2 linked regions of the Flocculibacter collagenilyticus genome follow. The protein of the gene in region 2 interacts with the protein of the main gene of each other region in a pairwise test. Links are inferred from orthologs where the notes say so. Each region holds a gene or a part of one and is shown on either strand. Other genes may lie near its edges. The genes, in order: glnB and rraB.

The links.
Region 1: the proteins of rraB (region 2) and glnB interact in binary tests that used the Escherichia coli proteins (3 or more experiments, as listed by UniProt). The link is inferred for Flocculibacter collagenilyticus from one-to-one orthologs.

Annotation. Positions count from the first base shown.
Region 1 is NZ_CP059888.1:2,941,840-2,954,264, forward strand. Bases 4,487-7,474 are described here. They hold glnB (nitrogen regulatory protein P-II), read right to left. Parts: upstream 6,158-7,474; coding sequence 5,816-6,157; downstream 4,487-5,815. Other genes in these bases: lipA (lipoyl synthase), read left to right, coding at 4,487-5,071; msrA (peptide-methionine (S)-S-oxide reductase MsrA), read left to right, coding at 5,231-5,767; nadE (ammonia-dependent NAD(+) synthetase), read left to right, coding at 6,353-7,186; HUU81_RS13105 (GspH/FimT family pseudopilin), read left to right, coding at 7,227-7,474. In the rest of the region: mltB (lytic murein transglycosylase B), read left to right, coding at 1-769; HUU81_RS13065 (septal ring lytic transglycosylase RlpA family protein), read left to right, coding at 753-1,631; HUU81_RS13070 (serine hydrolase), read left to right, coding at 1,711-2,883; DUF493 family protein YbeD, read left to right, coding at 3,140-3,418; lipoyl(octanoyl) transferase LipB, read left to right, coding at 3,451-4,113; more of lipA, read left to right, coding at 4,106-4,486; more of HUU81_RS13105, read left to right, coding at 7,475-7,739; HUU81_RS13110 (GspH/FimT family pseudopilin), read left to right, coding at 7,821-8,336; HUU81_RS13115 (TapY2 family type IVa secretion system protein), read right to left, coding at 8,454-8,771; HUU81_RS13120 (type IV pilin protein), read right to left, coding at 8,772-9,209; HUU81_RS13125 (pilus assembly protein), read right to left, coding at 9,209-12,425. UniProt on the Escherichia coli protein: P-II indirectly controls the transcription of the glutamine synthetase gene (glnA). P-II prevents NR-II-catalyzed conversion of NR-I to NR-I-phosphate, the transcriptional activator of GlnA. When P-II is uridylylated to P-II-UMP, these events are reversed.
Region 2 is NZ_CP059888.1:1,113,028-1,125,218, reverse strand. The notes cover bases 3,826-6,579. They hold rraB (ribonuclease E inhibitor RraB), read right to left. Parts: upstream 5,501-6,579; coding sequence 5,150-5,500; downstream 3,826-5,149. Other genes in these bases: HUU81_RS04935 (hypothetical protein), read right to left, coding at 6,449-6,579; HUU81_RS04940 (1-acylglycerol-3-phosphate O-acyltransferase), read right to left, coding at 5,622-6,344; HUU81_RS04950 (CPBP family intramembrane glutamic endopeptidase), read left to right, coding at 4,444-5,136; HUU81_RS04955 (M14 family zinc carboxypeptidase), read left to right, coding at 3,826-4,286. Also shown: HUU81_RS04975 (M48 family metallopeptidase), read right to left, coding at 1-461; HUU81_RS04970 (TM2 domain-containing protein), read right to left, coding at 454-867; membrane protein insertion efficiency factor YidD, read right to left, coding at 880-1,104; HUU81_RS04960 (DUF4177 domain-containing protein), read right to left, coding at 1,097-1,321; more of HUU81_RS04955, read left to right, coding at 1,689-3,825; more of HUU81_RS04935, read right to left, coding at 6,580-6,988; HUU81_RS04930 (DUF4856 domain-containing protein), read left to right, coding at 7,333-9,069; HUU81_RS04925 (imelysin family protein), read left to right, coding at 9,166-10,413; HUU81_RS04920 (TonB-dependent receptor family protein), read left to right, coding at 10,413-12,191. UniProt on the Escherichia coli protein: Globally modulates RNA abundance by binding to RNase E (Rne) and regulating its endonucleolytic activity. Can modulate Rne action in a substrate-dependent manner by altering the composition of the degradosome.

The sequences.
Region 1 (12,425 bases), 1.8 Mb from region 2 along the record:
AGAACGCATTCACAAGGGAGTGGCATTCTGGCAAGAACAAGAGCGCTGGCTTCAAAAGGCTGAGCAAGAGTATGGTGTTCCTTCACATATCATCGTCTCTATTTTGGCCGTTGAATCTTATTTCGGAAAACATTTAGGCCAATACCCAGTACTCGACTCTCTCTATTCATTAGGCTTTCACTACCCTAATAAAAAGCGCAATAGAAGTAAGTTTTTCCGTAGTGAATTAGGCCACTTCTTGAAGTTATCTTATCAGCAGCAGTTTAATCCTACTGAAATTAAAGGCTCTTATGCTGGTGCCATGGGATGGGGACAGTTTATTGCATCTAGCTACCGTGGCTACGCTGTCGACTTTGATAATGATGGGCAGGCTAATTTATTTAACTCACCTGCTGACGCAATTGGTAGTGTCGCCAACTACTTTAAAAAGAATGGTTGGAAGAAAAATGCCTCGATATCAGTGCCACTGCCGCAACTTGATGCGTCTTATAACAAATATCTAGATAAAACAGTAAAAAAACCCAAACATACTTTTTCAACATTATTTGAGGCAGATAGTCCTGTCGTTACAGCAAATCAGAACCTATTAGATATTAACGCTAACGAAAAAGTAAAGCTGATGCGCTTTGCGCAACCCGAAGGCTTTGATTATTGGCTAGGTTTACACAATTTTTATGTCATCACCCGTTATAATCACAGCAATTTATATGCACTAGCGGTATTTCAACTAAGTGAAAAAATAAAGCAAGAATATGACCGCCTTATTTAAACGCTTCGTTAATTTAGTTCTCAGCATTGGGATAATACTCTTACTATCTGGCTGCTTAGCAACGGGACGTTATTCCGATAGGCATGACAGTGCCCCACTAAGAAAACCAACACCGGAAGAGCTAAAAGATGCGCAGCCTACATTCGAGCCTGTGGATTTATCGCGGTCCCGCCCTTATCAGGTATACGGGAAAAGCTATACGCCATTAACTTCGTCAGATAATTTCTCGGAAAAAGGCACAGCCTCTTGGTATGGAAGAAAGTTTCATGGCCATTTAACGGCAAATGGTGAAGTGTATGACATGTTCGCCATGTCGGCCGCGCACAAACATTTACCTTTACCAAGTTATGTAAAAGTAACAAACTTAAGCAATAACAAACATGTCATTGTTCGAGTGAATGATAGAGGACCATTCCATAATAATCGTGTTATCGACCTGTCTTATAGTGCGGCCTATAAATTAGGCATGCTTAAAACTGGAACTGCGGAAGTTAAAATTGAAGCACTGCCACGGAAACAAGTTATGCACGCACGCACGAACACTTCCAAAGTTAAAGATGATACTCTTTCGCAAGTAGCCGCAACCCAAATACCGCAAGCAGACGCGGTCCCTAAAGTACCTAAAAAGATTAATAAACAATATTTTGTACAAGTTTTTGCGTCGCAAAGTGAACAAAAAGCAAAAGATACTGCCAAAGCTATCGCGAGTTTATATCAATTGCCTGCTATTTCACAAACTCATGACGGATTATTTAGAGTACGGATTGGGCCACTTGATGCTGAACATAAAGCGCAAAAAATAACACAACAACTTAAACTTAATGGCTACGAACATGCTTTCATGCTTTACAGCGTCAACTAGCTGAAAGATAATGGCAGGTTTCGTAGCACACTCGCTAGATTTCAACGAACACTAAACAAAGAAAGAATATTTCGACATTATGAAGAAAATTAAATCAATTGTTACAGGATTCATCTCAGGAGTACTACTATCTGGTGCACTGTTAAGTACCTCTGCTAGTGCACAAATAGTTACACCTGCTGCACCTAGCGTTAATGCTAAAGGCTTTATTTTAATTGACTATTCTACTGGTAAGGTGATTGCCGAAGAAAATGCTGACACTCAACTAGCACCAGCAAGTTTAACTAAAATGATGACCAGTTATATTATTGGGCATGAGATTAAAAACGGGAATATCTCAGGCGATGATATGGTCACTATCAGTGAAAACGCATGGGCTAAAAACTTTCCTGACTCATCCGTAATGTTCATCGAGGTAGGTAAAGAAGTGTCAGTTTCTGACTTAAACCGCGGTATTATCATCCAGTCTGGTAATGATGCATGCGTCGCGATGGCAGAATATATTGCAGGTAGTGAAGGAGCATTTGCTGACTTAATGAATGCCCATGCAGCAAGACTGGGCATGACGGCAACAAACTTCGAGAACAGCCACGGCTTATCTTCTCCAGAGCACTATACTTCACCACGTGACATTGCTACGTTAGCAAAAGCATTAATTCGTGACGTACCTGAAGAATACGCTATTTATGCTGAAAAGTCGTTTACTTACAATGGTATTAAGCAATACAACCGTAATGGATTATTATGGGATAAAAGCTTAAATGTAGACGGTTTAAAAACAGGTCATACTAATGAAGCTGGCTATAGCCTTGTAACTTCTGCAACTAAAGGCAATATGCGTTTGATTTCAGTGGTAATGGGCACGGGCAGCGAACATGCGCGTAAAACTGAAAACAGAAAATTACTAAACTATGGTTTCCGTTTCTTTGAAACAATTACACCGTACCAAGCAGGCCACGAATTTGCTCGTCAACGCATTTGGATGGGCGACAAAGAAGAAGTAGCACTTGGTATCCTTGAAGATACTCCAATTACCATTCCTCGTGGCGCTAAAAAGCACCTTAAAGCAAATTTTAAATTAGATAAAACCCTTGAAGCACCTATTGAAAAAGGCACCGTAGTAGGAAAGTTATACCTTCAACTAGAAGGTGAAGATGTTGCTGAGTATCCATTGGTTACACTGCAAACAGTGAATGAAGGCAGTATGTTTAGCCGATTAGTCGACTATATTAAGCTTCAGTTTGTGAAATAACACTTAATATTAAACCCGAGCTTGTCTCGGGTTTTTTCTTTCTCAACAAACTACCTGTTCATACTGTTACTGCCTCTACATATAACCAGAATCAATATAGATAGTGTTTCTAGAATAGAATTATTATCTGTATCTATGATAAAATTCGCGCCACTTTTCTATTTGCTGCCTTCTTCATTAGAAGGTATACGTTATAGTTAATGAATAAAGTATTTTTTAGTTAGCTATAGTCCAATAATATGAGGCCAATCTAGCAATGTCCAAAGAAGTTAAAGATACCAAATTTGATGAATATTTGGATTTTCCTTGCCAATTTACCTACAAAGTAATGGGGTTAGCCAAGCCTGAGCTGCCAAACTTAATCATAGAAGTGCTTCAAAAACATGCACCGGGTGATTATGCCCCTACTATTAAGCCTAGCAGCAAAGGAACATATCATTCAGTTTCACTTTCAGTCACCGTAACAAGTAAAGAGCATATTGAGCTTATTTATAATGAACTAAACAATATTGATATTGTTAGAGCCGTGCTTTAATAGCGCTTAATCGCAGTAATTTATAGGCTTATATGTTAATTACTAATCGCTTAGTTGTCAGAGAGCTAGGACAGCAGGATTACGAACCTGTTTGGCATGCCATGCAACACTTCACTGATAATAGAGGTGATGAAACCGTTGATGAAATTTGGCTCGTTGAACATAATCCTATCTTTACTCAAGGACAAGCAGGTAAAGAAGAACACTTACTAGCAACTGGCGATATTCCCGTGATTAAGGTTGATCGTGGTGGTCAAGTTACCTATCACGGTCCCGGACAGCTTGTTATCTACTTTCTATTAGACCTTAAACGGAATAAGCTAGGTATTAGGCAGCTCGTGACCCATATAGAGCAAGCAATCATTGAGATGCTGCAAGCGTATAATATTAATGCTGAAGCAAAATCTGATGCGCCAGGCGTATATGTTAATAATAATAAAATAGCTTCTCTAGGTTTACGCGTTCGCAAAGGTTGTACATTTCATGGTCTAGCGTTAAATGTGGATATGGATTTAGCGCCCTTTTTACGCATCAATCCGTGCGGCTACGCCGGTATGCAAATGGTTCAATGTAAGGAACTGTCAGGCCCAGAAACAGTTCAAGACGCACAACAGCAACTGGTAAAAACAATCGCAGACCAGTTAAATAAAACAGAATTAATCAATACTACAGGGTTAATAGAACAAAATGACTAAATCAGCACGTATGCAGCCAGGCGAAAAACTTCGCGATGCAGATAAAATGGCGCTCATCCCAGTTAAAGTGCTAGCAACAGAAAAAGAAGACATGTTACGCAAGCCTGACTGGCTAAAGATAAGGCTTCCTAAATCAAGCGAGCGTATCGATCATATTAAGCAAACCATGAGAAAGCATGGACTGCACTCTGTATGTGAAGAAGCATCATGCCCAAATTTACCAGAATGCTTTAATCATGGTACTGCTACCTTCATGATTTTAGGAGACATTTGTACTCGCCGCTGTCCGTTTTGCGATGTTGCACATGGCAGACCATTACCGCCAAATGCGGAAGAGCCTGAAAAGCTAGCGCTCACCATTAAAGAAATGAAGTTAAAGTATGTTGTGATCACATCAGTAGACCGTGATGATTTACGGGATGGTGGTGCTCAACACTTTGTCGATTGTATTAATGCAATTAGAAAACATGCTCCAGAAACTAAAATTGAAATTTTAGTGCCTGACTTCAGAGGCAGAATGGACAAAGCGCTAGACATTTTAAACACAAGTCCACCAGACGTGTTTAACCACAACCTTGAAACTGCACCACGTTTATACAAAAAAGCTCGCCCTGGTGCCGACTATAAGTGGTCACTTGAGTTACTGCGCCGCTTTAAAGAAGCTCATCCCACTGTAAAAACTAAATCAGGCTTAATGGTTGGGTTGGGTGAAGAAAACGAAGAAATAATTGAAGTATTAAAAGATCTTCGCGAACACAATGTAGATATGCTTACTATCGGACAATACTTACAACCTAGCAAGCATCACTTGCCAGTGACAAGGTATGTGAGCCCAGCTGAATTTGATGTATTTAAAGAAGAAGCTGATAAACTTGGTTTTCATCAGGCAGCATCAGGCCCATTCGTCCGCTCAAGTTACCATGCTGATAAGCAGGCAGCAGGTGAAGAAGTAAAATAACTGACTAGCGAGCCTAAGGTAACATTACTTTAGGCTCGATGTACTTTTCTGAAAAGACATAAGAGACTCTCTCGAAATTGCTTACTTGCAGATCAAGCTTCAGGCTATTAACCAGCTATACTCAACATAATCAAGCTATTTAGCACTCTCAGTAATAATATGAATAATTTACAAAAGGCGACATTTGCTGGCGGCTGCTTTTGGTGTATTGAAGCGGCTTTCAATAAACTAAAAGGTGTTAAAAGCGCAATATCGGGTTATATTGACGGTGACCTTCCAAACCCTACCTATAAAGATATATGTACAGGGCAAAGCGGATATGCAGAAGCGGTAGCGATAGAGTTCGACGCTAGCATGATTGATTATGAAACCCTGTTAAAGATTTTCTTTACAGTGCACGATCCTACGCAAGTCAACAAACAGGGTTACGATGTTGGTACACAGTACCGCTCTGCAATTTACTATCATTCCGATTCACAAAAGCATCTCGCAAAACGTATGATTGAAGACTTGAATCAGCAAAAAATCTGGCCGCTACCGATTGCTACCACAGTAGCTCACGCCAGCCAATTTTATTCAGCAGAGAGCGAGCACCAGCTTTATGCAGTTAATAATCCCAACCAGCCATATTGCCAATTAATCATTAACCCTAAATTAGAAAAGCTAAAAAGTGCTTTTCAAGATTATATTAAATAGAGGGAGTAATAGGTTACATTTACCTAGTTAACTCAATTGGAAGAAGCTTTATAATAAAGCTTCTTCATCTTCTTCAGACGTTCGTATACGCACTACCCGCTCAACATCATAAACAAAAATCTTACCATCGCCGATTTTCCCTGTATGTGCTGTATTAGCAATAACCTCAACACAGCGATCGACAGTCTCTTCAGTTACTACAATATCCAGTTTAACTTTAGGCAAAAAGTCCACCATGTATTCAGCACCTCGGTAAAGTTCTGTATGTCCTTTCTGTCTACCAAATCCTTTAACTTCTGTCACTGTCATGCCTGCAATACCAATTTCAGCTAACGCTTCCCGAACATCGTCTAATTTGAACGGTTTGATTATTGCTTCTATTTTTTTCATCATTAGCCTCGAGGTAATTTATATAAAATAATTTAAACAAATCCATGTTTATTATGGCGAAATACTACCATAAGCCATTATATCAGCGCCATAATGCTAGCTATAAATTAGCATGCGTGAGCACTTCTTCCTCCACTTTTATAATGATAGAATCAAATACCTATAAACAGAAAAAATTAACATAGGTTGTTATACATGAATCAGCAATCAATCGTGGCTGAAATGAAGGTATTACCTGATATTGATCCTAATTTTGAAATTCAACGCCGCATCGACTTTATCAAACAACAATTACTCAATGCGGGCCTATCAACTTTAGTGCTCGGTATCAGTGGTGGTGTAGATTCCTCAACCTGTGGAAAGCTAGCGCAGTTGGCAGTTGATCAACTCAATCAAGAAAAGAACAGTAATAACCATCAGTTTATTGCTGTTAGGTTGCCTTACGGAACGCAAGCAGATGAAGAAGATGCACAAGCTGCAATTTCGTTTATCAAACCTACACACACTATGACGGTTAACATTCAACAAAGCACAGACCAAATGCACGTTGAAGTACTCAATGCATTGCCACCAGCGTTACGAGCAAAGAAAAATGATTCGGATATCGATTTTGTAAAAGGCAATGTCAAAGCGAGAGCACGTATGATTGCACAATATGAAATTGCAGGCCTGACTAACGCCTTGGTGCTAGGTACTGATCATTCAGCAGAGAATATTACTGGTTTTTATACTAAGCACGGCGATGGTGCCTGCGATCTTGCACCTCTATTTGGCTTAAATAAAAGACAAGTACGTTTACTTGCAAAAACATTAAATGCGCCAACTCCGCTTATTGAAAAAGCACCAACAGCTGACTTGGAATGTTTGACGCCATCCAAAAAAGATGAGGAAGCATTGGGGATTAGTTACGATGAAATCGATGACTTCCTCGAAGGTAAAAACATTTCAAAACAAAGTAGCGAAAGATTAATTTCGATCTTCAACAAGACACAGCATAAACGCCAACCAATACCAACTATTTATGATTAGCGATTATGTTTTACTTAATCAATAGATGGAGTATATCCACATGAAGAAAAACGGTTTTACATTATTAGAGGTGTTAGTAGTTGTTGGCATAGTTGGCATTCTCGCTTCAATCGCATTACCAAATTTAAGCAGCTTTTTAGAATCAAATCGCGTTGAAAACAAGTTACAAGAACTAAATAGACTATTCGCATATGCAAGAGGCGAAGCTATTAGTGGAGAAACATTCGTTACTGTCTGCCCTTTAGTAAACAGGACTTGTACAAATGATTGGAGCAAAGAAATTGTTGCCTTTATAGATGATAATAATAATCAAACAAGAGAAGCCAACGAAGCCGAGTTGCGCGTTAGTGGGCCACTGAACAGCAATGACTTTCTACAATTTGCTAATGCGGCTTTAACATATGAATCTAGAGGAATGCTAGCCAATAATGATGCTGGCGGTAGGTTTATTTACTGCCCTTCCTACAAAAATAATATAAATTCACGCTCACTCGACATTACCCCACTAACTGGTAGAGCAACAATTAGTGACAATACTGTTACTTGTAACTAATGTGGTTATGAGTTAGTCTAGTTTAGCCGCATAGTAGGAAGCTATGTGGCTTATAAATAAACATATCATGGAGGATAAATAATGACTAAGAGTAGTCACGCCTTTACTTTAGTTGAATTATTAATTGTTGTTACAATATTAGGCATTCTTGCTAGTGCCGCACTTCCCAGCTTTAACAGTATTTTAGAGTCAACCCGAGCAGATAATAAAACATCTGAACTAACACGATTACTTTACTTTGCCAGAGCTGAAGCAATCTCATCTGAAAATTTCGTCACGCTATGCCCCCTTCAAAACAATGCATGTGTAAATAATTGGAATTTAGAGATAGTTGTTTTCAACGACATTAATTTAAACCGAACTATTGACGGCAACGAAAGGGTATTAAGGGTAATATCGCCTATTCCATCACATGACTTTTTACAACATCCTTTTAGCTCAGTCAGTTATGATGCAACTGGTATGCTGGCCAATAGAATGGGCAGTTCTTTTAGGTATTGCCCTGGTACTAAAAACAGCCAATATGCTAGAAGAATCATTGTCTCATCACATACTGGCCGAGTTAGGTATTCTGATGAAGATACAGAGTGTAGATAACCCGAACTCGGGTTAAATAATTATTACAATTATCAGCTGTGAGGTTTTTATGCGGCATATATAAAAACCTCCTCAAAAACCTTGATTAATAAGGTATGAAGCACTTTATTTAATAACTCAATGCTCTGTGTTTTTGTCTAGCTTCTGCGATGAGTACAAAATAAATTTACCATATAAATCTGTACACTCAACAACATCCACAACTTTATGGCGTTTACCATTTAGTTCTATTGAAATAGACTTACCAAATTGCTTTTTAATCAGCTCATCTTTGCGAAGCTTATTCTTTTCCATACCAGTAATAATGGCTTCTTCTTGGGAGCTAAGTTTTACATGACATTTATAATGGCTCCTTTGAGTAACATCTTCATTACTAGCAAAGGCGATGGAGGTGCAAATACACACAAAAGATATAAAAAATACGTGTAATTTCATTTATCGCTCCCAGCAATTATTATTTGTTGCGCTACCGTTATTAGCCGACTTTCTTCCAATATTATCTATGGTAAAGATTTTACAATCGCTATCTGCAGCAGCTTGGCTTCCTAAGGCTTTTGCTTGAATAACAAATTCCTGATCTATATCCTGAGCATCCGTAACTACCGAGATACTGTAATATCCACTTTCAGTAATAAATGGGTCAGCCGGATATCCAAGTTGGGTTAAATCTGTTGTATAAGTTCTAAAATCTGCAAAAAACTGCTCTTGCATATTAGCTGCTGATATCAACTCTATCATTGCTTCAGAACGCCTATTTTGCGAGACATAATCAACATAACTCGGATATGCAATACTCGCTAAGATCCCCACTATCGCTACTGTCACCATTACCTCTATTAAAGAAAAGCCGAGTACAACTTTTTTACTCTTCATTATCTTGCTCCATTTTCTTCAACATATAGGTATGCGCGCTGTGTAGATATTGTCACTCCGCTAGCCTCAAGTAAGTCACATTTATCACCAGTACACTTCGAGTCAGGCTTACCCTCAACCTCAATTCCATCAGCAGGCACCGCTAAGTACACTTGCCCTTTTTTACAGTCTGCTCCCGTACATTCAGGTACCACTATCTGAGGCATATCAGGAATACCCTGAACTGTTTGAGGAATTTTGATTTCAGTAAATAAGCGAGTGCCCATATTTAAATCAAACGCATACATACTACCTGCTGGTTTATAAACGCACTCCCCTTCTTCCAACTGATCTGCTGGCGCATAACTATTGAAATATGCTTTCCCCCCCAATACAAATGAAGGTGATAAAGACTTTTCTTTATTAGCCAGCGGATAATACCAACCTTTCAATTGACTAAACTCCAGCATTTTCTCTTTCATCTGCACTTCATCATCAATTTCAAGAGTAAGCTTTCCTCCAGAAAGTTTATTAAGAAGTAAGTCATTAAGCCTTATTGGCTCAAATGTTTCATCATCGGCTAATGGCTGTGCTAACGTTCGAGTATCACGTAATACAAACAAATAATCATTTACACCAGAAGCAAGAGGGCGGGCTCGATTTCCTGAGCCTATTACCACAGCATCATAAGGCTGCTCAGCTCTTGTTATCGAGGTGTTGCCATTAATTGTGACTTCTCTGGTTGCAGAAAAGAAAGAACGAGCAATTGCCGGTTCGGAGAAGAAACGGCGATCATCAGCGGGAAATTCACTTGCATCACTTCCTAACTCAGCAAACTTGTAAACCTTCCATTTAGACTTATCTACATCACCAATGTCAGCCCTCCATACGTTACCTCCCGTATCAGAGAAATAAAGCCTGTCTGTGTAACCGTCGAAATCTGCATCAAATGGACTAATACTAGAGGGGATACTATGCTCTCCTTCAAACTTAATGTTTGCAGACTCTTCAGGGGTTAGTTTCCATAACAAATTACCGGAATCAGCATCAACCATATAAATACCACGCCCAACTGAGTCAGGTGCTTTTACATTCAAAACATCGCTACTCGTACTATAGCCAGCGCCAAAAACTAAAATCGGTTTTGCGTTACCATTTTCATCTACATTAATCGGATGATACATCACATAAGGTTTAGACCAAGTTTGACCAAGCTCTTCAAAGTCCGAGCTGTTACTGTTTATTATCCACTTTATTGTCGGGCTGTCTGGTTTAGATAAGTCCAGCGCATAGTAAGAGCTTCCACCTCGGCGCATACCTACAAAGGCCCACACTGTATCAGTGTCTCCATTAATAACACCGTCACCATTTTTATCATCTACAAATACGGCAGGAGTACCATCAACACCGTATACTTTTCCATCAGAAGGATAATTATGTTTAAGTGTTGAAATATTAGGAATCAATTCAAATGGCATTAACGCCCACTTCTCTTCGACTGTTGTGTCGTTATCCTTAAACATGTGTAAAAAGCCAGCATTAGTGCCCAGTATAATTCTAATATCTGCAGGACTACCGCCATAATTAATAACTAAAGGCTTTGCGTGTAGCGGGTCGCCTAAAATATCCTGCCTATTTTTAGAAGTATCACTACCGTCAACATCCTTTCCTTTAGCCCAGTTTAAGTAATAATCAATCTGGTTTTTATCTATATTCATTAATTGAGCAAGTTGATTTTTATTCCCAGCAATATTTTTAAGATTATTGAATGTAAAATCCACTAAAGAAGTACCATCATTACTAAATAGTTTTCGGGAGCTTTGGTTCACAAGCGCTTGATTAACTCCACCCTCTTCTACTGTATTACCATCAGCTTTGCTACCCACAGTCCAAAATGTTTTTGCTTCAGGACTTATCGTACCATCAGCTAAAATTGCATCCTGCGTACCGGTTTGATCAACGATTTTCGTTCCACTAATCTTTAGCTTTTTAAGATTACCACGCCATCTTGAACCTTTATCAGGTTTAAACATCGCATAATATAAATAATCTAAAGTTCGTGTCGGATCGGTTGTATTAACAGCAACACCTGGTGATGAGAACGTCCCATTTACTTTGGAAATATTAGCGATTGCGGATTGTAGAGCATTTTGTAATTTAGTAGGTGAAGTTACTGGATAGTACTTTCCGCCTCCACGTCGAGCGGCCTCTTCAAGCATGTCGCCAGCAGCAGTAATAACTGCCTGGCCAAATCCAACTGTATATAGCTTGGCTGTCTGCGTACCTGATAAGTTTGGATTAATGTCTTCTGTGTTTAACCACTCAGCAAATGCAGGAATAAATGTACTATCTTTACCGTCTGAGAAACTACTTTTGTCTGAATCCGATAACCCTGCAACACTTTTTATTAAACTATTCGCGTTCTTGTCTCCTGTCGGCTTTCCGTCAGTTATCATCACTATATAAAGTTCATTCTTACATGACGAGTAAGGTGAAATATAAGCACCTTTATCTTCTGCGGTTGTGTCTCTAGCCGGTGAAGGATTAGATAGCGCCTTCCCATATAATAAGCTCTTACCTGCAAAGTAACGATAGGCTTCATATAGCGATTCACACAATGGAGTTCCACCATCTCCGACAGTTTTGTTGAGCTTGTTATCAATCATGTCATCCATTTCATCACTGTCTCTACCTTGAATTTTAGCAATAACTCGGCCACCATTACTGCCTTTATTGAAAATTTGTAAACCAAAGTCTGCAGAGGGTGTAGTAGCAAAAAGCCCTTCAATGGTTCTTTGCGCTATCTCCATCTTAGTTTTATTTACTAAACCTAAGTTAGTATTGAAATGCCAACGTAAGTAATTAGCCGTATATAAAGTGGTGCTTTCCCCTTCTTCTAAGCCTGCAGCTTTTGCCGCTGTCAGCCCTGAGTCACCCGCTTCAAAATAGACCGGGTTTAACGCATCCCCTTTCCCATTTACAGGGTAACCATTCAGTAAACCGTTATTATTAAAATCTTTCTTTCCTGAGTTATCTTGATTTTTTCGATCAATATCATCCCAACACTCAACAACACCTTCACCGGATAAGCCGTCATAGCTTGATATATTCTGCCATCCACCTGTATTGCCGTTAAACTTATATTCTTTTACTTTCCCAGTATAATAGCCATACTTGGTTAAATACGTATTAGAAGTGTTACACGCTAAGTGCTGCCCACTAAAACGCCTTTTTTCT
Region 2 (12,191 bases):
TCTTCGTCACTTTCTGCCAGCGCAACCATTTGATCCGTGATGATAATCGTGCCATTTGCCAATGCTAGCGCGTTAGGCTCTTCCCGCCAGCTTTTAAATATCAATTGATATTGTCTACCATCGCGTGAATGCTCAAGCTCTTTTTTGTTAGTGTTCAGTGCTTCTTTTGACGCTTGCTTTGCCGTTAACCTGTTAAACAGCGTTTGTATTGCTTGCTGACGTTCAACACTTAACGCAGTAGGTTTAAATTCAGCCTCGTCGAGGGACTTTAATGTGTTCTCATCTAAATACTCATAGGCTTTATCTGGAATGTTGCTTGCAATTTTTTCTGAAAAATAAGGCAAACCAACATACGTAAATTGATAAATAGCGATAGTAATAACCAGTAAAGAAACAGCTATAATTTTAAGCCATTGCTGGTTATTACTCTTTTGAAATTGTTCATGAAGATGGTTAGTCATGATAATGACTATGTGAGGCAGATCGAGCGATCCCTGAATGCATCTTTTTACATTCTTCTAGGGCAGATTTCATCACTTCGTTATTATAGTGCTGCACAATTTTTTGACTATTAAATAACTGGGGTAGCTCAAAAATAAAAATGCTCAAAATAATCCAAATACCAAAGCTACTAATCGTGATGAGTCCAACTAACATCACAATAACATTAATCATGCCACGGCCATTCTCTCCCAAATAGAAGTGATGTAGTCCTGCTACAAAAAACCAGTTCAAAACAGCATAAGTATCGGGATCTTTTACTTGGCTTTTTTCAATTTGATAGTAAATACGCTTCTGTTCATCAGACAGCGTTGCGATTTCTTTTCGAAGCTGATCTTCTTCCATTTTCAACAAATCAATATCCATGCTTAATATCCTTTAAACCAGCGGGTCGTTTATTTTATGAATACAGTCAGGATCATTACACCGCTTAATGCGCTGTAAGCCTTTACTTACACCAGCCAATACGCCGTATTGACTAATGGCTTGATACGTATATTCAGAACAAGTTGGCTCAAAATTGCATTCAAGATTAAAGTGCTGTTTCGAGCCACCTGTTGTTTGATATTTTCTAATAGCTAACAGAATTAGCTTTTTAACCATACTTTCGTCCAAGTGTTACAATGACGGCTTCTCTAGACCAAAATAACATAAAGCGCTTGTTCTCTAACACCTGAAACACAACTTGCCAGCCATCAGCAGCTTCAGCATTTAGCGTTGCTTCTAGCTTTTTAAGTGGCAATCCACTTGAACCAAGTAAAAGAGTACCACAACCACCTTCAACAACGTGGATCACCTTATATTCATCATAATGCGTCATAATATATCCTTATTCGCTTTTTCTATAAATTTCAGACAAATATACACAAATTCATAAATTTTAACAGCCATTAAAATTTATTTGATTATTTTTCATGCAAAACTTTGTTTTGTTACTTTTTTGTTACTAAGCTTTCCTAGCTCAGTATCACAATTGAGCGAAAATAATAGAGCGGTTGACACTAACACGCTGCCAAAAACATTCAATTTAATCGCATTGATCTTGTATTGCAGGCTGGAGGTTTGATTTATCAAAACTAACGGCCAGCACGTTACAAAAGTGCGATGAGTATTGAATAAAAAATAATACAGCAAAGCTCAACACGCTCTAATTTCTAATAAATAAAATAACGAAGGAAGTGAAATATATGAACAAGGTTAGAGCAGCCATTGTTTCAATTTGTTTTGGTAGCATGGCAGGCATTCCGTTAGCGAGTGTTGCTAATGAACCCGCAGATATCCAACAACTGATGGAAGAAGAAAAAGCCCAGCAAAATATTTATCGAGCGTACTATCCCAATATGGACACGGCGCGCAAAGCTGCAATCAGCTTGCATTCATTTTTGCTTGAAAGTAATCATGAAGAAGGCTATTTAATTTTAGAATTAAGCGACGAAGAAAAACTAAAACTAAGTAAGTTTGGTTTTCGGTTCGAAATCGCTCATACATTTATTAAAAATCGGAATTTAAGATTAACCGAGCTTCAAAAAAACATCGCTGCTGCCGACAGCAGCATTACACCTACCGCTGGCATTCCCGGTTACTCATGTTATGAAACGGTAGAAGAGAGCTTTGCAGCAGCGCAAACCATTGCCAGTAACAACCCTACATTAGCTACTTGGACAGATGTTGGTGATTCTTGGGAAAAGTCTGACGGACAAACAGGCTTTGACATGAAAGTATTAAAGCTCACCAAAAATAATGGCATCACAACAAAGCCCAAGCTGTTTATCAATTCTGCTATTCATGCGCGTGAATATACGACAGCGCCACTCGCTCTAGACTTTGCACGTTGGCTCATAGATGGCTACGGAACAAATGCAGATGCAACATGGATATTAAATCACCATGAAGTGCACTTGATGCTGCAAACAAACCCAGACGGCCGTAAGAAAGCTGAAACGGGCCTTTCTTGGCGTAAAAATACTAACCAAAACTATTGTGGCGCCAACAGTAACAGTCGCGGTGCCGATTTAAACCGAAACTTTACATTTACATGGAATAGCTCGGGCGGCTCAAGTGGTAATGTATGTAATGCCACCTACCGCGGCCCAAGTGCAGGCTCTGAGCCAGAAACACAGGCCATTGAAGGTTATGTTCGTAGCTTGTGGCCAGACAGCCGGGGACCTAATCAGAACGATCCCGCACCAATGGACACAAGCGGTATTCACATTGATTTACACAGTTACAGTGAACTCATTTTATGGCCTTGGGGAGGCACCAATCAAGTTGCTCCTAATGGCATAGAGCTACAAACTCTTGGCCGTAAATTTGCGTTTTTCAATAACTATTACCCACAGCAATCCATTGGTTTATATCCAACTGATGGAACCAGTGATTCGGTCAGTTATGCTGAGTTGGGTGTAGCGGCATTTACCTTTGAGTTAGGTACTAGCTTCTTCCAAAGTTGTTCTACGTATGAAAACACCATTAAGCCTAACAATTTACCAGCACTGATTTATGCTGCCAAAGTAACCCGTACACCTTATATAACACCAGGTGGCCCTGATGTTACAGCAGTTAGCTTAGCGGGTAATGCCTCTACCACTGGCGTTCCTGCGGGTACGCCAGTTAACATTACGGGTAGTGCAAGCGATCAGCGATTTAGTAATGCTAATGGTAATGAAGGTACGCAAAACTTAACCCAAGCAGAATACTATATTGATGTGCCGCCTTGGGAGGCAGGCGCTCAAGCATTTAGCTTAAACGCAAGTGACGGCAGTTTTAACTCAAAAACTGAAGCGTTCGACGGCACCATCAATACAGGAAGTCTTAGCGAAGGTCAGCATATCGTTTATGTTCGTGCTAAAGACGGTTCTGATAAGTGGGGAGCAATTAGCGCTGTATTTTTAAATATCGACAATAGCGGAGCTGGCGATCCTGTAGCCAACTTTACCTTTGATTGCACAGAACTAGCCTGTAACTTCGACGCATCTAGCTCTACCGATGTAGGTGGCAATATTGTTAGTTATAGTTGGGACTTTGGTGACAGCAGTAGCGGCACTGGCGTAAATGCATCCAATACTTACGCAGCCTACGGTAACTACACTGTATCGCTTACCGTCACTGATAACGACAATAACACTGCATCAATTAATAAAGTTGTTGAATTGGTTGATCCCAGTAATGGTTTAGTGAACGGTCAACCTATAACAGGCTTATCGGGCAGTCAAGGTGATGAGAAACGCTATGAAATGCAAGTTCCAGCCGATGCAACGGGGTTAAGTTTTGCTATCTCGGGCGGCACAGGTGATGCTGACTTATATGTGAAATTTGGTTCTGCGCCAACAACGGGTGACTATGACTGTAGACCATGGAGAAACGGTAATAACGAAACCTGTAATATTGATCCAACACAACAAGGTACTTACCATGTAATGATTCGCGGTTACGCAGCTTATTCAGGGGTAACGTTAGTTGGCTCATATAGTACTGGTGGCACTCCAGGGGATAGTGGCAGCAACTTAAATATCAGTGTAAGCCAAGGGTATTGGTTTAGACACACTATTGAAGTACCTGCTGGCACATCAACGTTAACAGTTACAACAACAGGTGGTAGTGGCGATGCTGACTTATATTTAAGATCAGGATCAGCGCCATCAACCATCAACTATGATTGCCGCTCATGGAACAGCAGTAACCAAGAGTCTTGTGTAATCAATAACCCTGCCGCAGGCACGTGGCATGTTGGTGTATACGGTTATCGCCGCAGCGCAGGTATAGATGAAAACTGGAATTATGAATAATCCAACTTTTATTACTGAAAAGTAACTTCAAGCCCTACTAGGGCGTGTTGACCTTTATAGGTCAACCTGCCCTAGTAGGGCTTTTTATTCAATACAACAAAGCGAGGATTTATAATTTTTACTACCCTTAGTCATACTGATACTAACTGGAAAACACATGTCAACGATTGCCCCTCCAACAGCAAAGCAAAAGAGTCCGTTTTTACAAGCCGTTGCTGGGCAAGGCGTTATTCTTGTAATTGCGTTAGTCTTAGTATTTTGGCCTTCAACTGCTATTAACTGGTGGAACGATAACTGGTTTTTTGAGTTAGGGTTAGGGTCTGTTGTAGCAATTATCATGTACTTTTTTCTGTATTTACTGCTCATCGTTAGCTTGAATTTCACTGACACATTTCACCAGTTAGTACGCGCAATTAGGCCAATGCTAACAAGCTTCTCACAGCCACAACTAGTTTTACTAGCCGTGTTGGCAGGTACTTCTGAAGAACTTCTATTTAGAGGCGTATTTCTTTATTGGTTAACGATTGGAATAGAAAGTGGCGTAGCGCTTTTGGGAATAGAGCTAACCAAGCTAATCATGCTATCAGAAGGTGTATCGGTGAGCCTGTTAAGTATAATGTCTGGGATTTTTTTATCGTCACTATTATTTGGTTTAGCACACCCTATTTCTAAGGTATATATTTTGCTGACGAGCTTAATTGGAGTCGTACTAGGTGTGATTTATGTAAGCATTAACAGCATGTTAGTAGTAATAGCTGCACATTCTATATACGACTATCTTGCGTTTTATGTGCTAACCAAGCGCCCAGACTGGTTAAAAATCGGCGAGCGCTTGGAAAACGCAGGTTGATTAGTTTTACCAATTACTGTTGGTTTGTACCATCTTCGAAGTATGTGCCCCAGCCGTCATATTCAATATTTGTTTCTTTGGCAAATTGCACCAGTTTATTCACATCTTCAAGCATTAACTCTTCTTCAAGTGGTTGTTCAATAACAATATCAAAGCCTAGCACTCGGCTGCCATCTTCCAATTCAAACTCTTCCGGCTCTCCCACGTCATAACCTTGTTTAAATGCCACTACAGCAGCCTTTTCAAGTATATCAAATCGCTCGGCAGAAAAGTGATGCTCAATCGTGTGTAGCGCATCTGGATCGCTTCCATCTTCTAAAAGTTCATCAATAATTTTTACAGTAAATTCTTGCCAGTCTTGCATGGTTGCGCCTTATTATTTTCAATTCGTGTTATTCAGTATCACTTCAAAAGAAGCTTACATGCACTATTATACGAGCATTTGATTATAAGTGATACGTAGTACAAGTTCCCAAATTAAGGAATTATTCCTTTATGCCCACTTCGGCATCTAATTGCTTAATTTTATCGTGCATTAGTGCATGGGTTTGATTGGTGATTTCTCGTATATTTTCTTTGGCATTGTTCGGCAGTTTTATCGGCTCTAACATTTCAACAATCACTTTGCCGTTATTCCATTTATTTAATGAAATACGTTTGCAGGTTGAGTTCATACATACTGGCACCATAGCAACGTCAGCTTGTACCGCAGTATGGAATGCCCCTGTTTTAAATGGCAATAAACCTTTACCATAACTACGCGTTCCTTCTGGGAACATCCAAATAGATAATTTATTATCTTTTATTTTATTAGCAGCTTGAGAAATGGTGCCTGCTGCACGAGAGCGATTATTTCTATCAATAAGGATGTTGCCGCTTAGCCAATAAATCCAACCAAAAAATGGCACCCATTTTAAACTTTTTTTACCAATACTTACCGTGCGTGGTTGAACCGCCGCAGAGATTGTAAATAAATCATAATTATTTTGATGATTCGCAATATAGACATATTGTTCATCGCTTTTAATTGAAGGGTGTTTACGCACTTCAAGCTCAACGCCAAAAAGTTTATGCATCGAACCATATAGCTTTGCAACATGGTATACATTGTTTCGATGAAATGGCCTTATTATGCAAAATAACATCATCGCAATCGTCGACATTACAAAAAATAAAGCAAGAATAAGTAAACGTATAACGGCTAACACAACAATCCTCCAAAAATTTGAGCGGCGATTATACATCAATTAACTTACACTTGTACGCTGAGAAACAAAATTTCGATATTAACTTGTAATCACTTTAAGCGAAATTATTTAACGTGACTTAAAATATCATCTATAAAGCTTTCATGATCTTGATAGGTGCGACCACCATAATTCTTATGAGAACCATCACTTGTCCAGCCTCCTACAATACCAACAAGCTCGTCATCATATAAATTTAAAGCCATTTCGTAGGTTCGATAATGAAGCTTATCATCATCTAAATATGCCAAGGTATAAAAGCAATTGGCTGGGCTTTTTGGTCTTGGAAAAATAAATAATACCGCTTCAACACCCCATTTTTCTATTGGCCTAATTTGCACAGCCGCTGCATATTCAGGAGAAATAATCTCTGACATCGCGCCCCTTATTTGACCGTCTTTCTGGGTCAAAAGATCATTAAAAAACTCTCCTTCGCTTACAAACAACCAGTCAGGTATCAATTTATGCTGTACATAATATATGTTTTTGCTGTAGTCCGATGTTTCATACGCTGAATCTTTTGCAGCATTACCACGGGTATTTTGGTGCGTGCTAGCACAAGCAGCCACTAAAAAACTGAGTAGTAAAATTAATACGTTTTTCAATTTATTCTCTCAACATTAAAAGACTATTCATTCTCAACGTATTTTAGCCTATCAATAAATCCAACGCATTACTCATTCATCCAGCTTGTGCACTTGCGGAAAATTTGTTGATTAAATTTTTATCGTAAAGTAATGCTAATGAGATTGATTCTCATTGATATGCTGTTATAATCCATCGCAATTGAGAATTATTCGTATTCTAATTTCGGCTTTATATAAAATTAAACGCGCTATATATCATTATTAATGAGTATCTTTTCAATACAATCACATAATAGTGAAGAGCGTTAAAATAAAGTGGTTAGATTAAAACAACACGTTCGTCGTACTAGGAATTTAAAACAATGAAAGCATTTAAAAAGTCATTGATTGCAACAACTGTTATTTTGCTTACTTCTGGTCTTACCGCATGTGGCGGAAGCTCTTCATCAGACACTCCTGCTACAGAAACGCCTACCAATACAGCGCCAACAGCGATCACACTTTCATCTGCTACTGTTTCAGAAAATGCAGCTGGAGCGACGATTGGAACACTAAGTGCAACTGATGCAAACAGCACTGACACATTCACTTATTCTATAAATGACGAACGTTTTGTTATTTCTGGAAACGAACTAAAACTTGCAGAGTCTACTTCACTTAACTTTGAACAAACAAATAGTGTTGATGTAGATGTAACTGTAACAGACAGCGCAAATAATAGTTTAACAAAAACTCTTACCATCACTGTTGAAGACGTATTAGACGTATATGCTTTTACAAGCAATTTCACCAATGAATCTAGCGTAAATTACAGCGGTCAAATTGCTCGTCATGTTTTAATTTCAGAGTTAACTAACTACATTTCTTCTGGCTTGAAAGCCGATTTAGATGCAGGTGAGCTTACTAATAAAGCGGATGTTGTCGCAAAGCTTATGTCACTATATAAAGTGACCAGCGAAGAATATGATTTAGTACTGGGTGAACGTGCTCTTACAATTACAGCCTCTCCTGAAACCAAACAAAAAACCCTGAAAGACATTTCCTCTTCTAAGAAAGACTTAAGCGGTAAAATTGCAGGCAACGACGCAACTGGTCAACATAAAGACTGGAGCACAGACTTTGAAGGTTGGGGAGCAAAAGGCGCTTATACGCCAGAATCACTCGTTGAATTATATTTCGATATGTTAGGCGATCACGCACAAGCATATTTAGATGGTGCTATTCGCCAAGATGCATTAGGTAACGACATTAACAAAATTTACCTAACGGCTAATGGTCAAGATTTAAAGCAACTAGTACAAAAGTTTTTACTAGGCGCGGTTGCATTCTCACAAGGCGCTGACGACTATTTAGATGATGATGTTGCAGGCAAAGGATTGTTGTCTGACAATACTCAACAAGTTGACGGTAAAGCTTACACCGCACTAGAGCATAATTACGACGAAGGTTTTGGTTACTTTGGCGCGGCTCGTGACTATTTAGATTACTCTGATGACGAAATTGCCGCAAAAGATGGCCGTGAAGATTGGCAAGGTCACCACGATACTGATGGTGATGCAATGATCGACCTGAATTCAGAGTACAACTTCGGTAACTCTACTAATGCAGCAAAGCGTGATCGTGGTACGAAAGACAATACTAACGCAACCGACTTCACAGCAAATGCAATGAACGCGTTCTTAAAAGGTCGTGAAATCATTACTAATGCTGGTGCAACAGCACTTACAGATGAACAAATGAGCGAGCTTAAAGCACAGCGCGATATTGCTCTAAGTAACTGGGAAATGTCTATTTCTGCAACGGTTGTTCATTATATCAACGACGTATTAGCAGATTATGATGCATTTGGCAGTGACGATTTCAATTATGAAAATCTTGCTAAACACTGGTCAGAGCTAAAAGGGTTTTCATTGGGCTTACAGTTTAACCCTCACTCTCCCGTTTCTGATGAAAATTATACAACTATGCAGTCACTCATTGGTGATATGCCAGAATTAAATGCTGAAGCAATTGCAACTTACCGCGCAAAATTAATCACTGCGCGTGCTTTATTACAAGATGCATACGGATTTGATTCAGAAAATGTTGAGAACTGGTAACAGCAACTCAATCAATACATAACTTAATAGGGCGATAGATTTTTAATCTATCGCCCTTTGTCGTACATATACACTTGAAGATTTATAGGTAAAAGAATGTTTAATAATCAGATAGTTAAATCGTCTTCTATCGCGTTAATTGCACTTTTTGCAATTTCTGGGTGCGGTGAAAGTACTAGTAGTTCAGAAGGTTCGCAATTTAGAACCAGCAGCAACGATAACACTACCACTTTCGATAAAAAAGCCATGATTACACAGATTGTCGATCAGGTTATTACCCCCACTTTTACTGACTTCAAAGCGTTAACTGAAGCACAAGTAAGTGCAACACTTGCATACTGCGACGCGGCAAAAAGTAACACTGACAACATTGCAGCGCTAAAAGAAGCCGCGCAGCAATCATGGCAAAATGCCATGAATACATGGCAACAAATAGAAGTCATGCAAGTAGGTCCTTTATTAACTGACGGCAGTAAACTACGTAATAAAATTTATTCTTGGCCACTGGTTGGACACTGCGCTGTTGATCAAGATGTTGCTCACTTTGAGAACGGTGAAATAAACGGTGTACCTTACGACATCACACGCCGTACCGACACTCGCCGAGGCTTAGATGCACTTGAATATTTATTATTTAATGAGAGCTTAGCTCATAGCTGTAGCAGTGACGCATTAGCACCGTCAGGTTGGAATGCGCGCCCTGAAGCAGAGCGATTAGCGGCAAGATGTTCGTTTGCGGTTGAAGTTGCTAACGATTTAACACATAGCGCAAACGAACTATTAACTGAATGGACGGCTCAAGATGGGTTCGCTGCTCAACTCACAAGTGCAGGTGAAAATAGTAATACGCTATTCCCAACAGCAAATGACGCTATTAATCATATCAGCGATAGCTTATTTTATATTGATAGTGTTACGAAAGACGCCAAAATGGCCGTACCAATTGGTTTGCAAGACAATAGCTGTAATTTAGCGCCTTGTATTAACGATATAGAGTCAACATTAAGCGCCAATGCGTTATCAAATATTAAAAACAACTTAATTGGTTTTTCTCACTTATTCTTGGGTCATCGACAAAACGCAACTGACGGATTAGGCTTCGATGATTACTTAATTGCGGCAGACGCTGCTAATGCTGCTCAAGAGATGCAAGCCAACATTAATGCTGCAATTGAAGCAATTGATAGTGCTGAGCATTCATTTCAGCATATGATTATTAATGATCAGCAAAAAGCGCAAGACCTTCATCAGCACGTCAAAAATGTTACCGATCAACTGAAAACCGTTTTTATCACCACCTTAGCATTGGACTTACCTGAAACGTCAGCAGGAGATAACGACTAATGAAATCATCATTATCGCGCCACAAGTTGTCATTAATCACGATTGCGCTAAGTGGAATATTTAGTTCGCCGGTGTTAGCAAATGAAGATATACAGCCAAGTGTACCAACCCAACAAGCTGAAGCTAAAAAAGCGAAATTACAGGAAAACCCTACTGGGGTAATTGAACATATTCAAATTATTGGACATGAGAACAAACTTCGTACTGAAGCAGGCTCTGCTACATTAATCGACGAAATGGAACTTGAAACGTTTGAGTATGACGACATCCACCGCGTATTAGCCAATGTGCCTGGCGTGAATATTCGCCAAGAAGACGGCTATGGCTTGCGTCCAAACATCGGATTTCGTGGTGTAACACCTGAACGTAGTAAGAAAATTACCATAATGGAAGATGGCGTATTAATTGGTCCAGCCCCCTACTCTGCTCCTGCGGCTTATTACTTCCCTACGGTTAGCCGCATGACCGCTGTTGAAGTGTTTAAAGGACCGTCAGCCATTAAGCATGGCCCAAATACCGTTGCTGGTGCACTTAACATGAACACTCGCAGTATACCGGCAGATACTAATGGACAATTTGAAGGGCAGTTCGATTTTGCGATTGGCTCTGATGCCTATAACAAAATTCATGCGTATGCAGGCACTAGTAAGAATGACATTGGCTTTCTTGTTGAAGCACTTCACAGTCAAGCTGACGGCTTTAAAACTATCGACGGCGCTAACAACAGCCAATTTAGCGAAGATTCTGGTTTTGATAAAAACGACATCATGACTAAGCTGAGCTACCAATTAGACAATAACGACTTAACCCACTATTTCGAGCTAAAACTCGCCTATGCTGATGAAACCTCTAACGAAACATACTTGGGCTTAACTGATCAAGACTTTGATGCCAACCCGTTTCGTCGGTATGCAGCAACGCAAGTGGGTTTAATGGATTGGGAGCATCAACAATTCCAGTTAACGCATAATGTGTCGTCGTCAACGTTTGCCGTGACTACCCGCCTTTATCGAAATGAGTTTGAGCGCGCATGGCGTAAAGTAAATGGTTTTTCTGCTACTACGCAATCTACCGCTCGTACATTGCAAGATATTTTAGCGGATCCTACTAACGGCATTAATCAAACCTACTATGAAATACTAACTGGCCAAAAAGACAGTGAAAGTAGAGCTGAACAGTTTATCGTTGGCACTAATGACCGCGAATACTATTCACAAGGCATACAGTCAGATGCCAGCTATCGTTTAGCACATAACAGCGTTGAGCAAGTGTTTGAAGCCGGTATACGTTTTCACGAAGATCGTATTACCCGTAATCACTTTGAAGAAAACTATGCGATGCAATCTGGTGCCATGACATTAGCATCTGATGCAGCCACATTTACATCACAAAATTATGAGCACAGCGAAGCCATTTCAGTCTATTTACAAGATACAATCAAATGGCAAGCACTTGAAGTTACCGCAGGTGTACGTGGCGAATTTGTTGATAGTCGTTATCAAAATTTGAAATCAGGCCAAGAACAAGACTGGTTAGAAAAAACGACTCGGGTATGGCTACCAAGCGTATCAGCATTTTATCAGCTGTCAGATAGCGCTGGATTATTTGCAGGCATACATGAAGGCTATGTGCCAACCAGCCCAAAACAGTCTCCTGAAGTGTTACCAGAAAAAAGTACTAATTATGAGCTGGGTGGTCGTTACAATAATGGCACGATGAAAGCTGAGTTAGTTGGCTTTTTCAACGACTTTGAGAATTTAAAAGAAAGCTGTTCATTT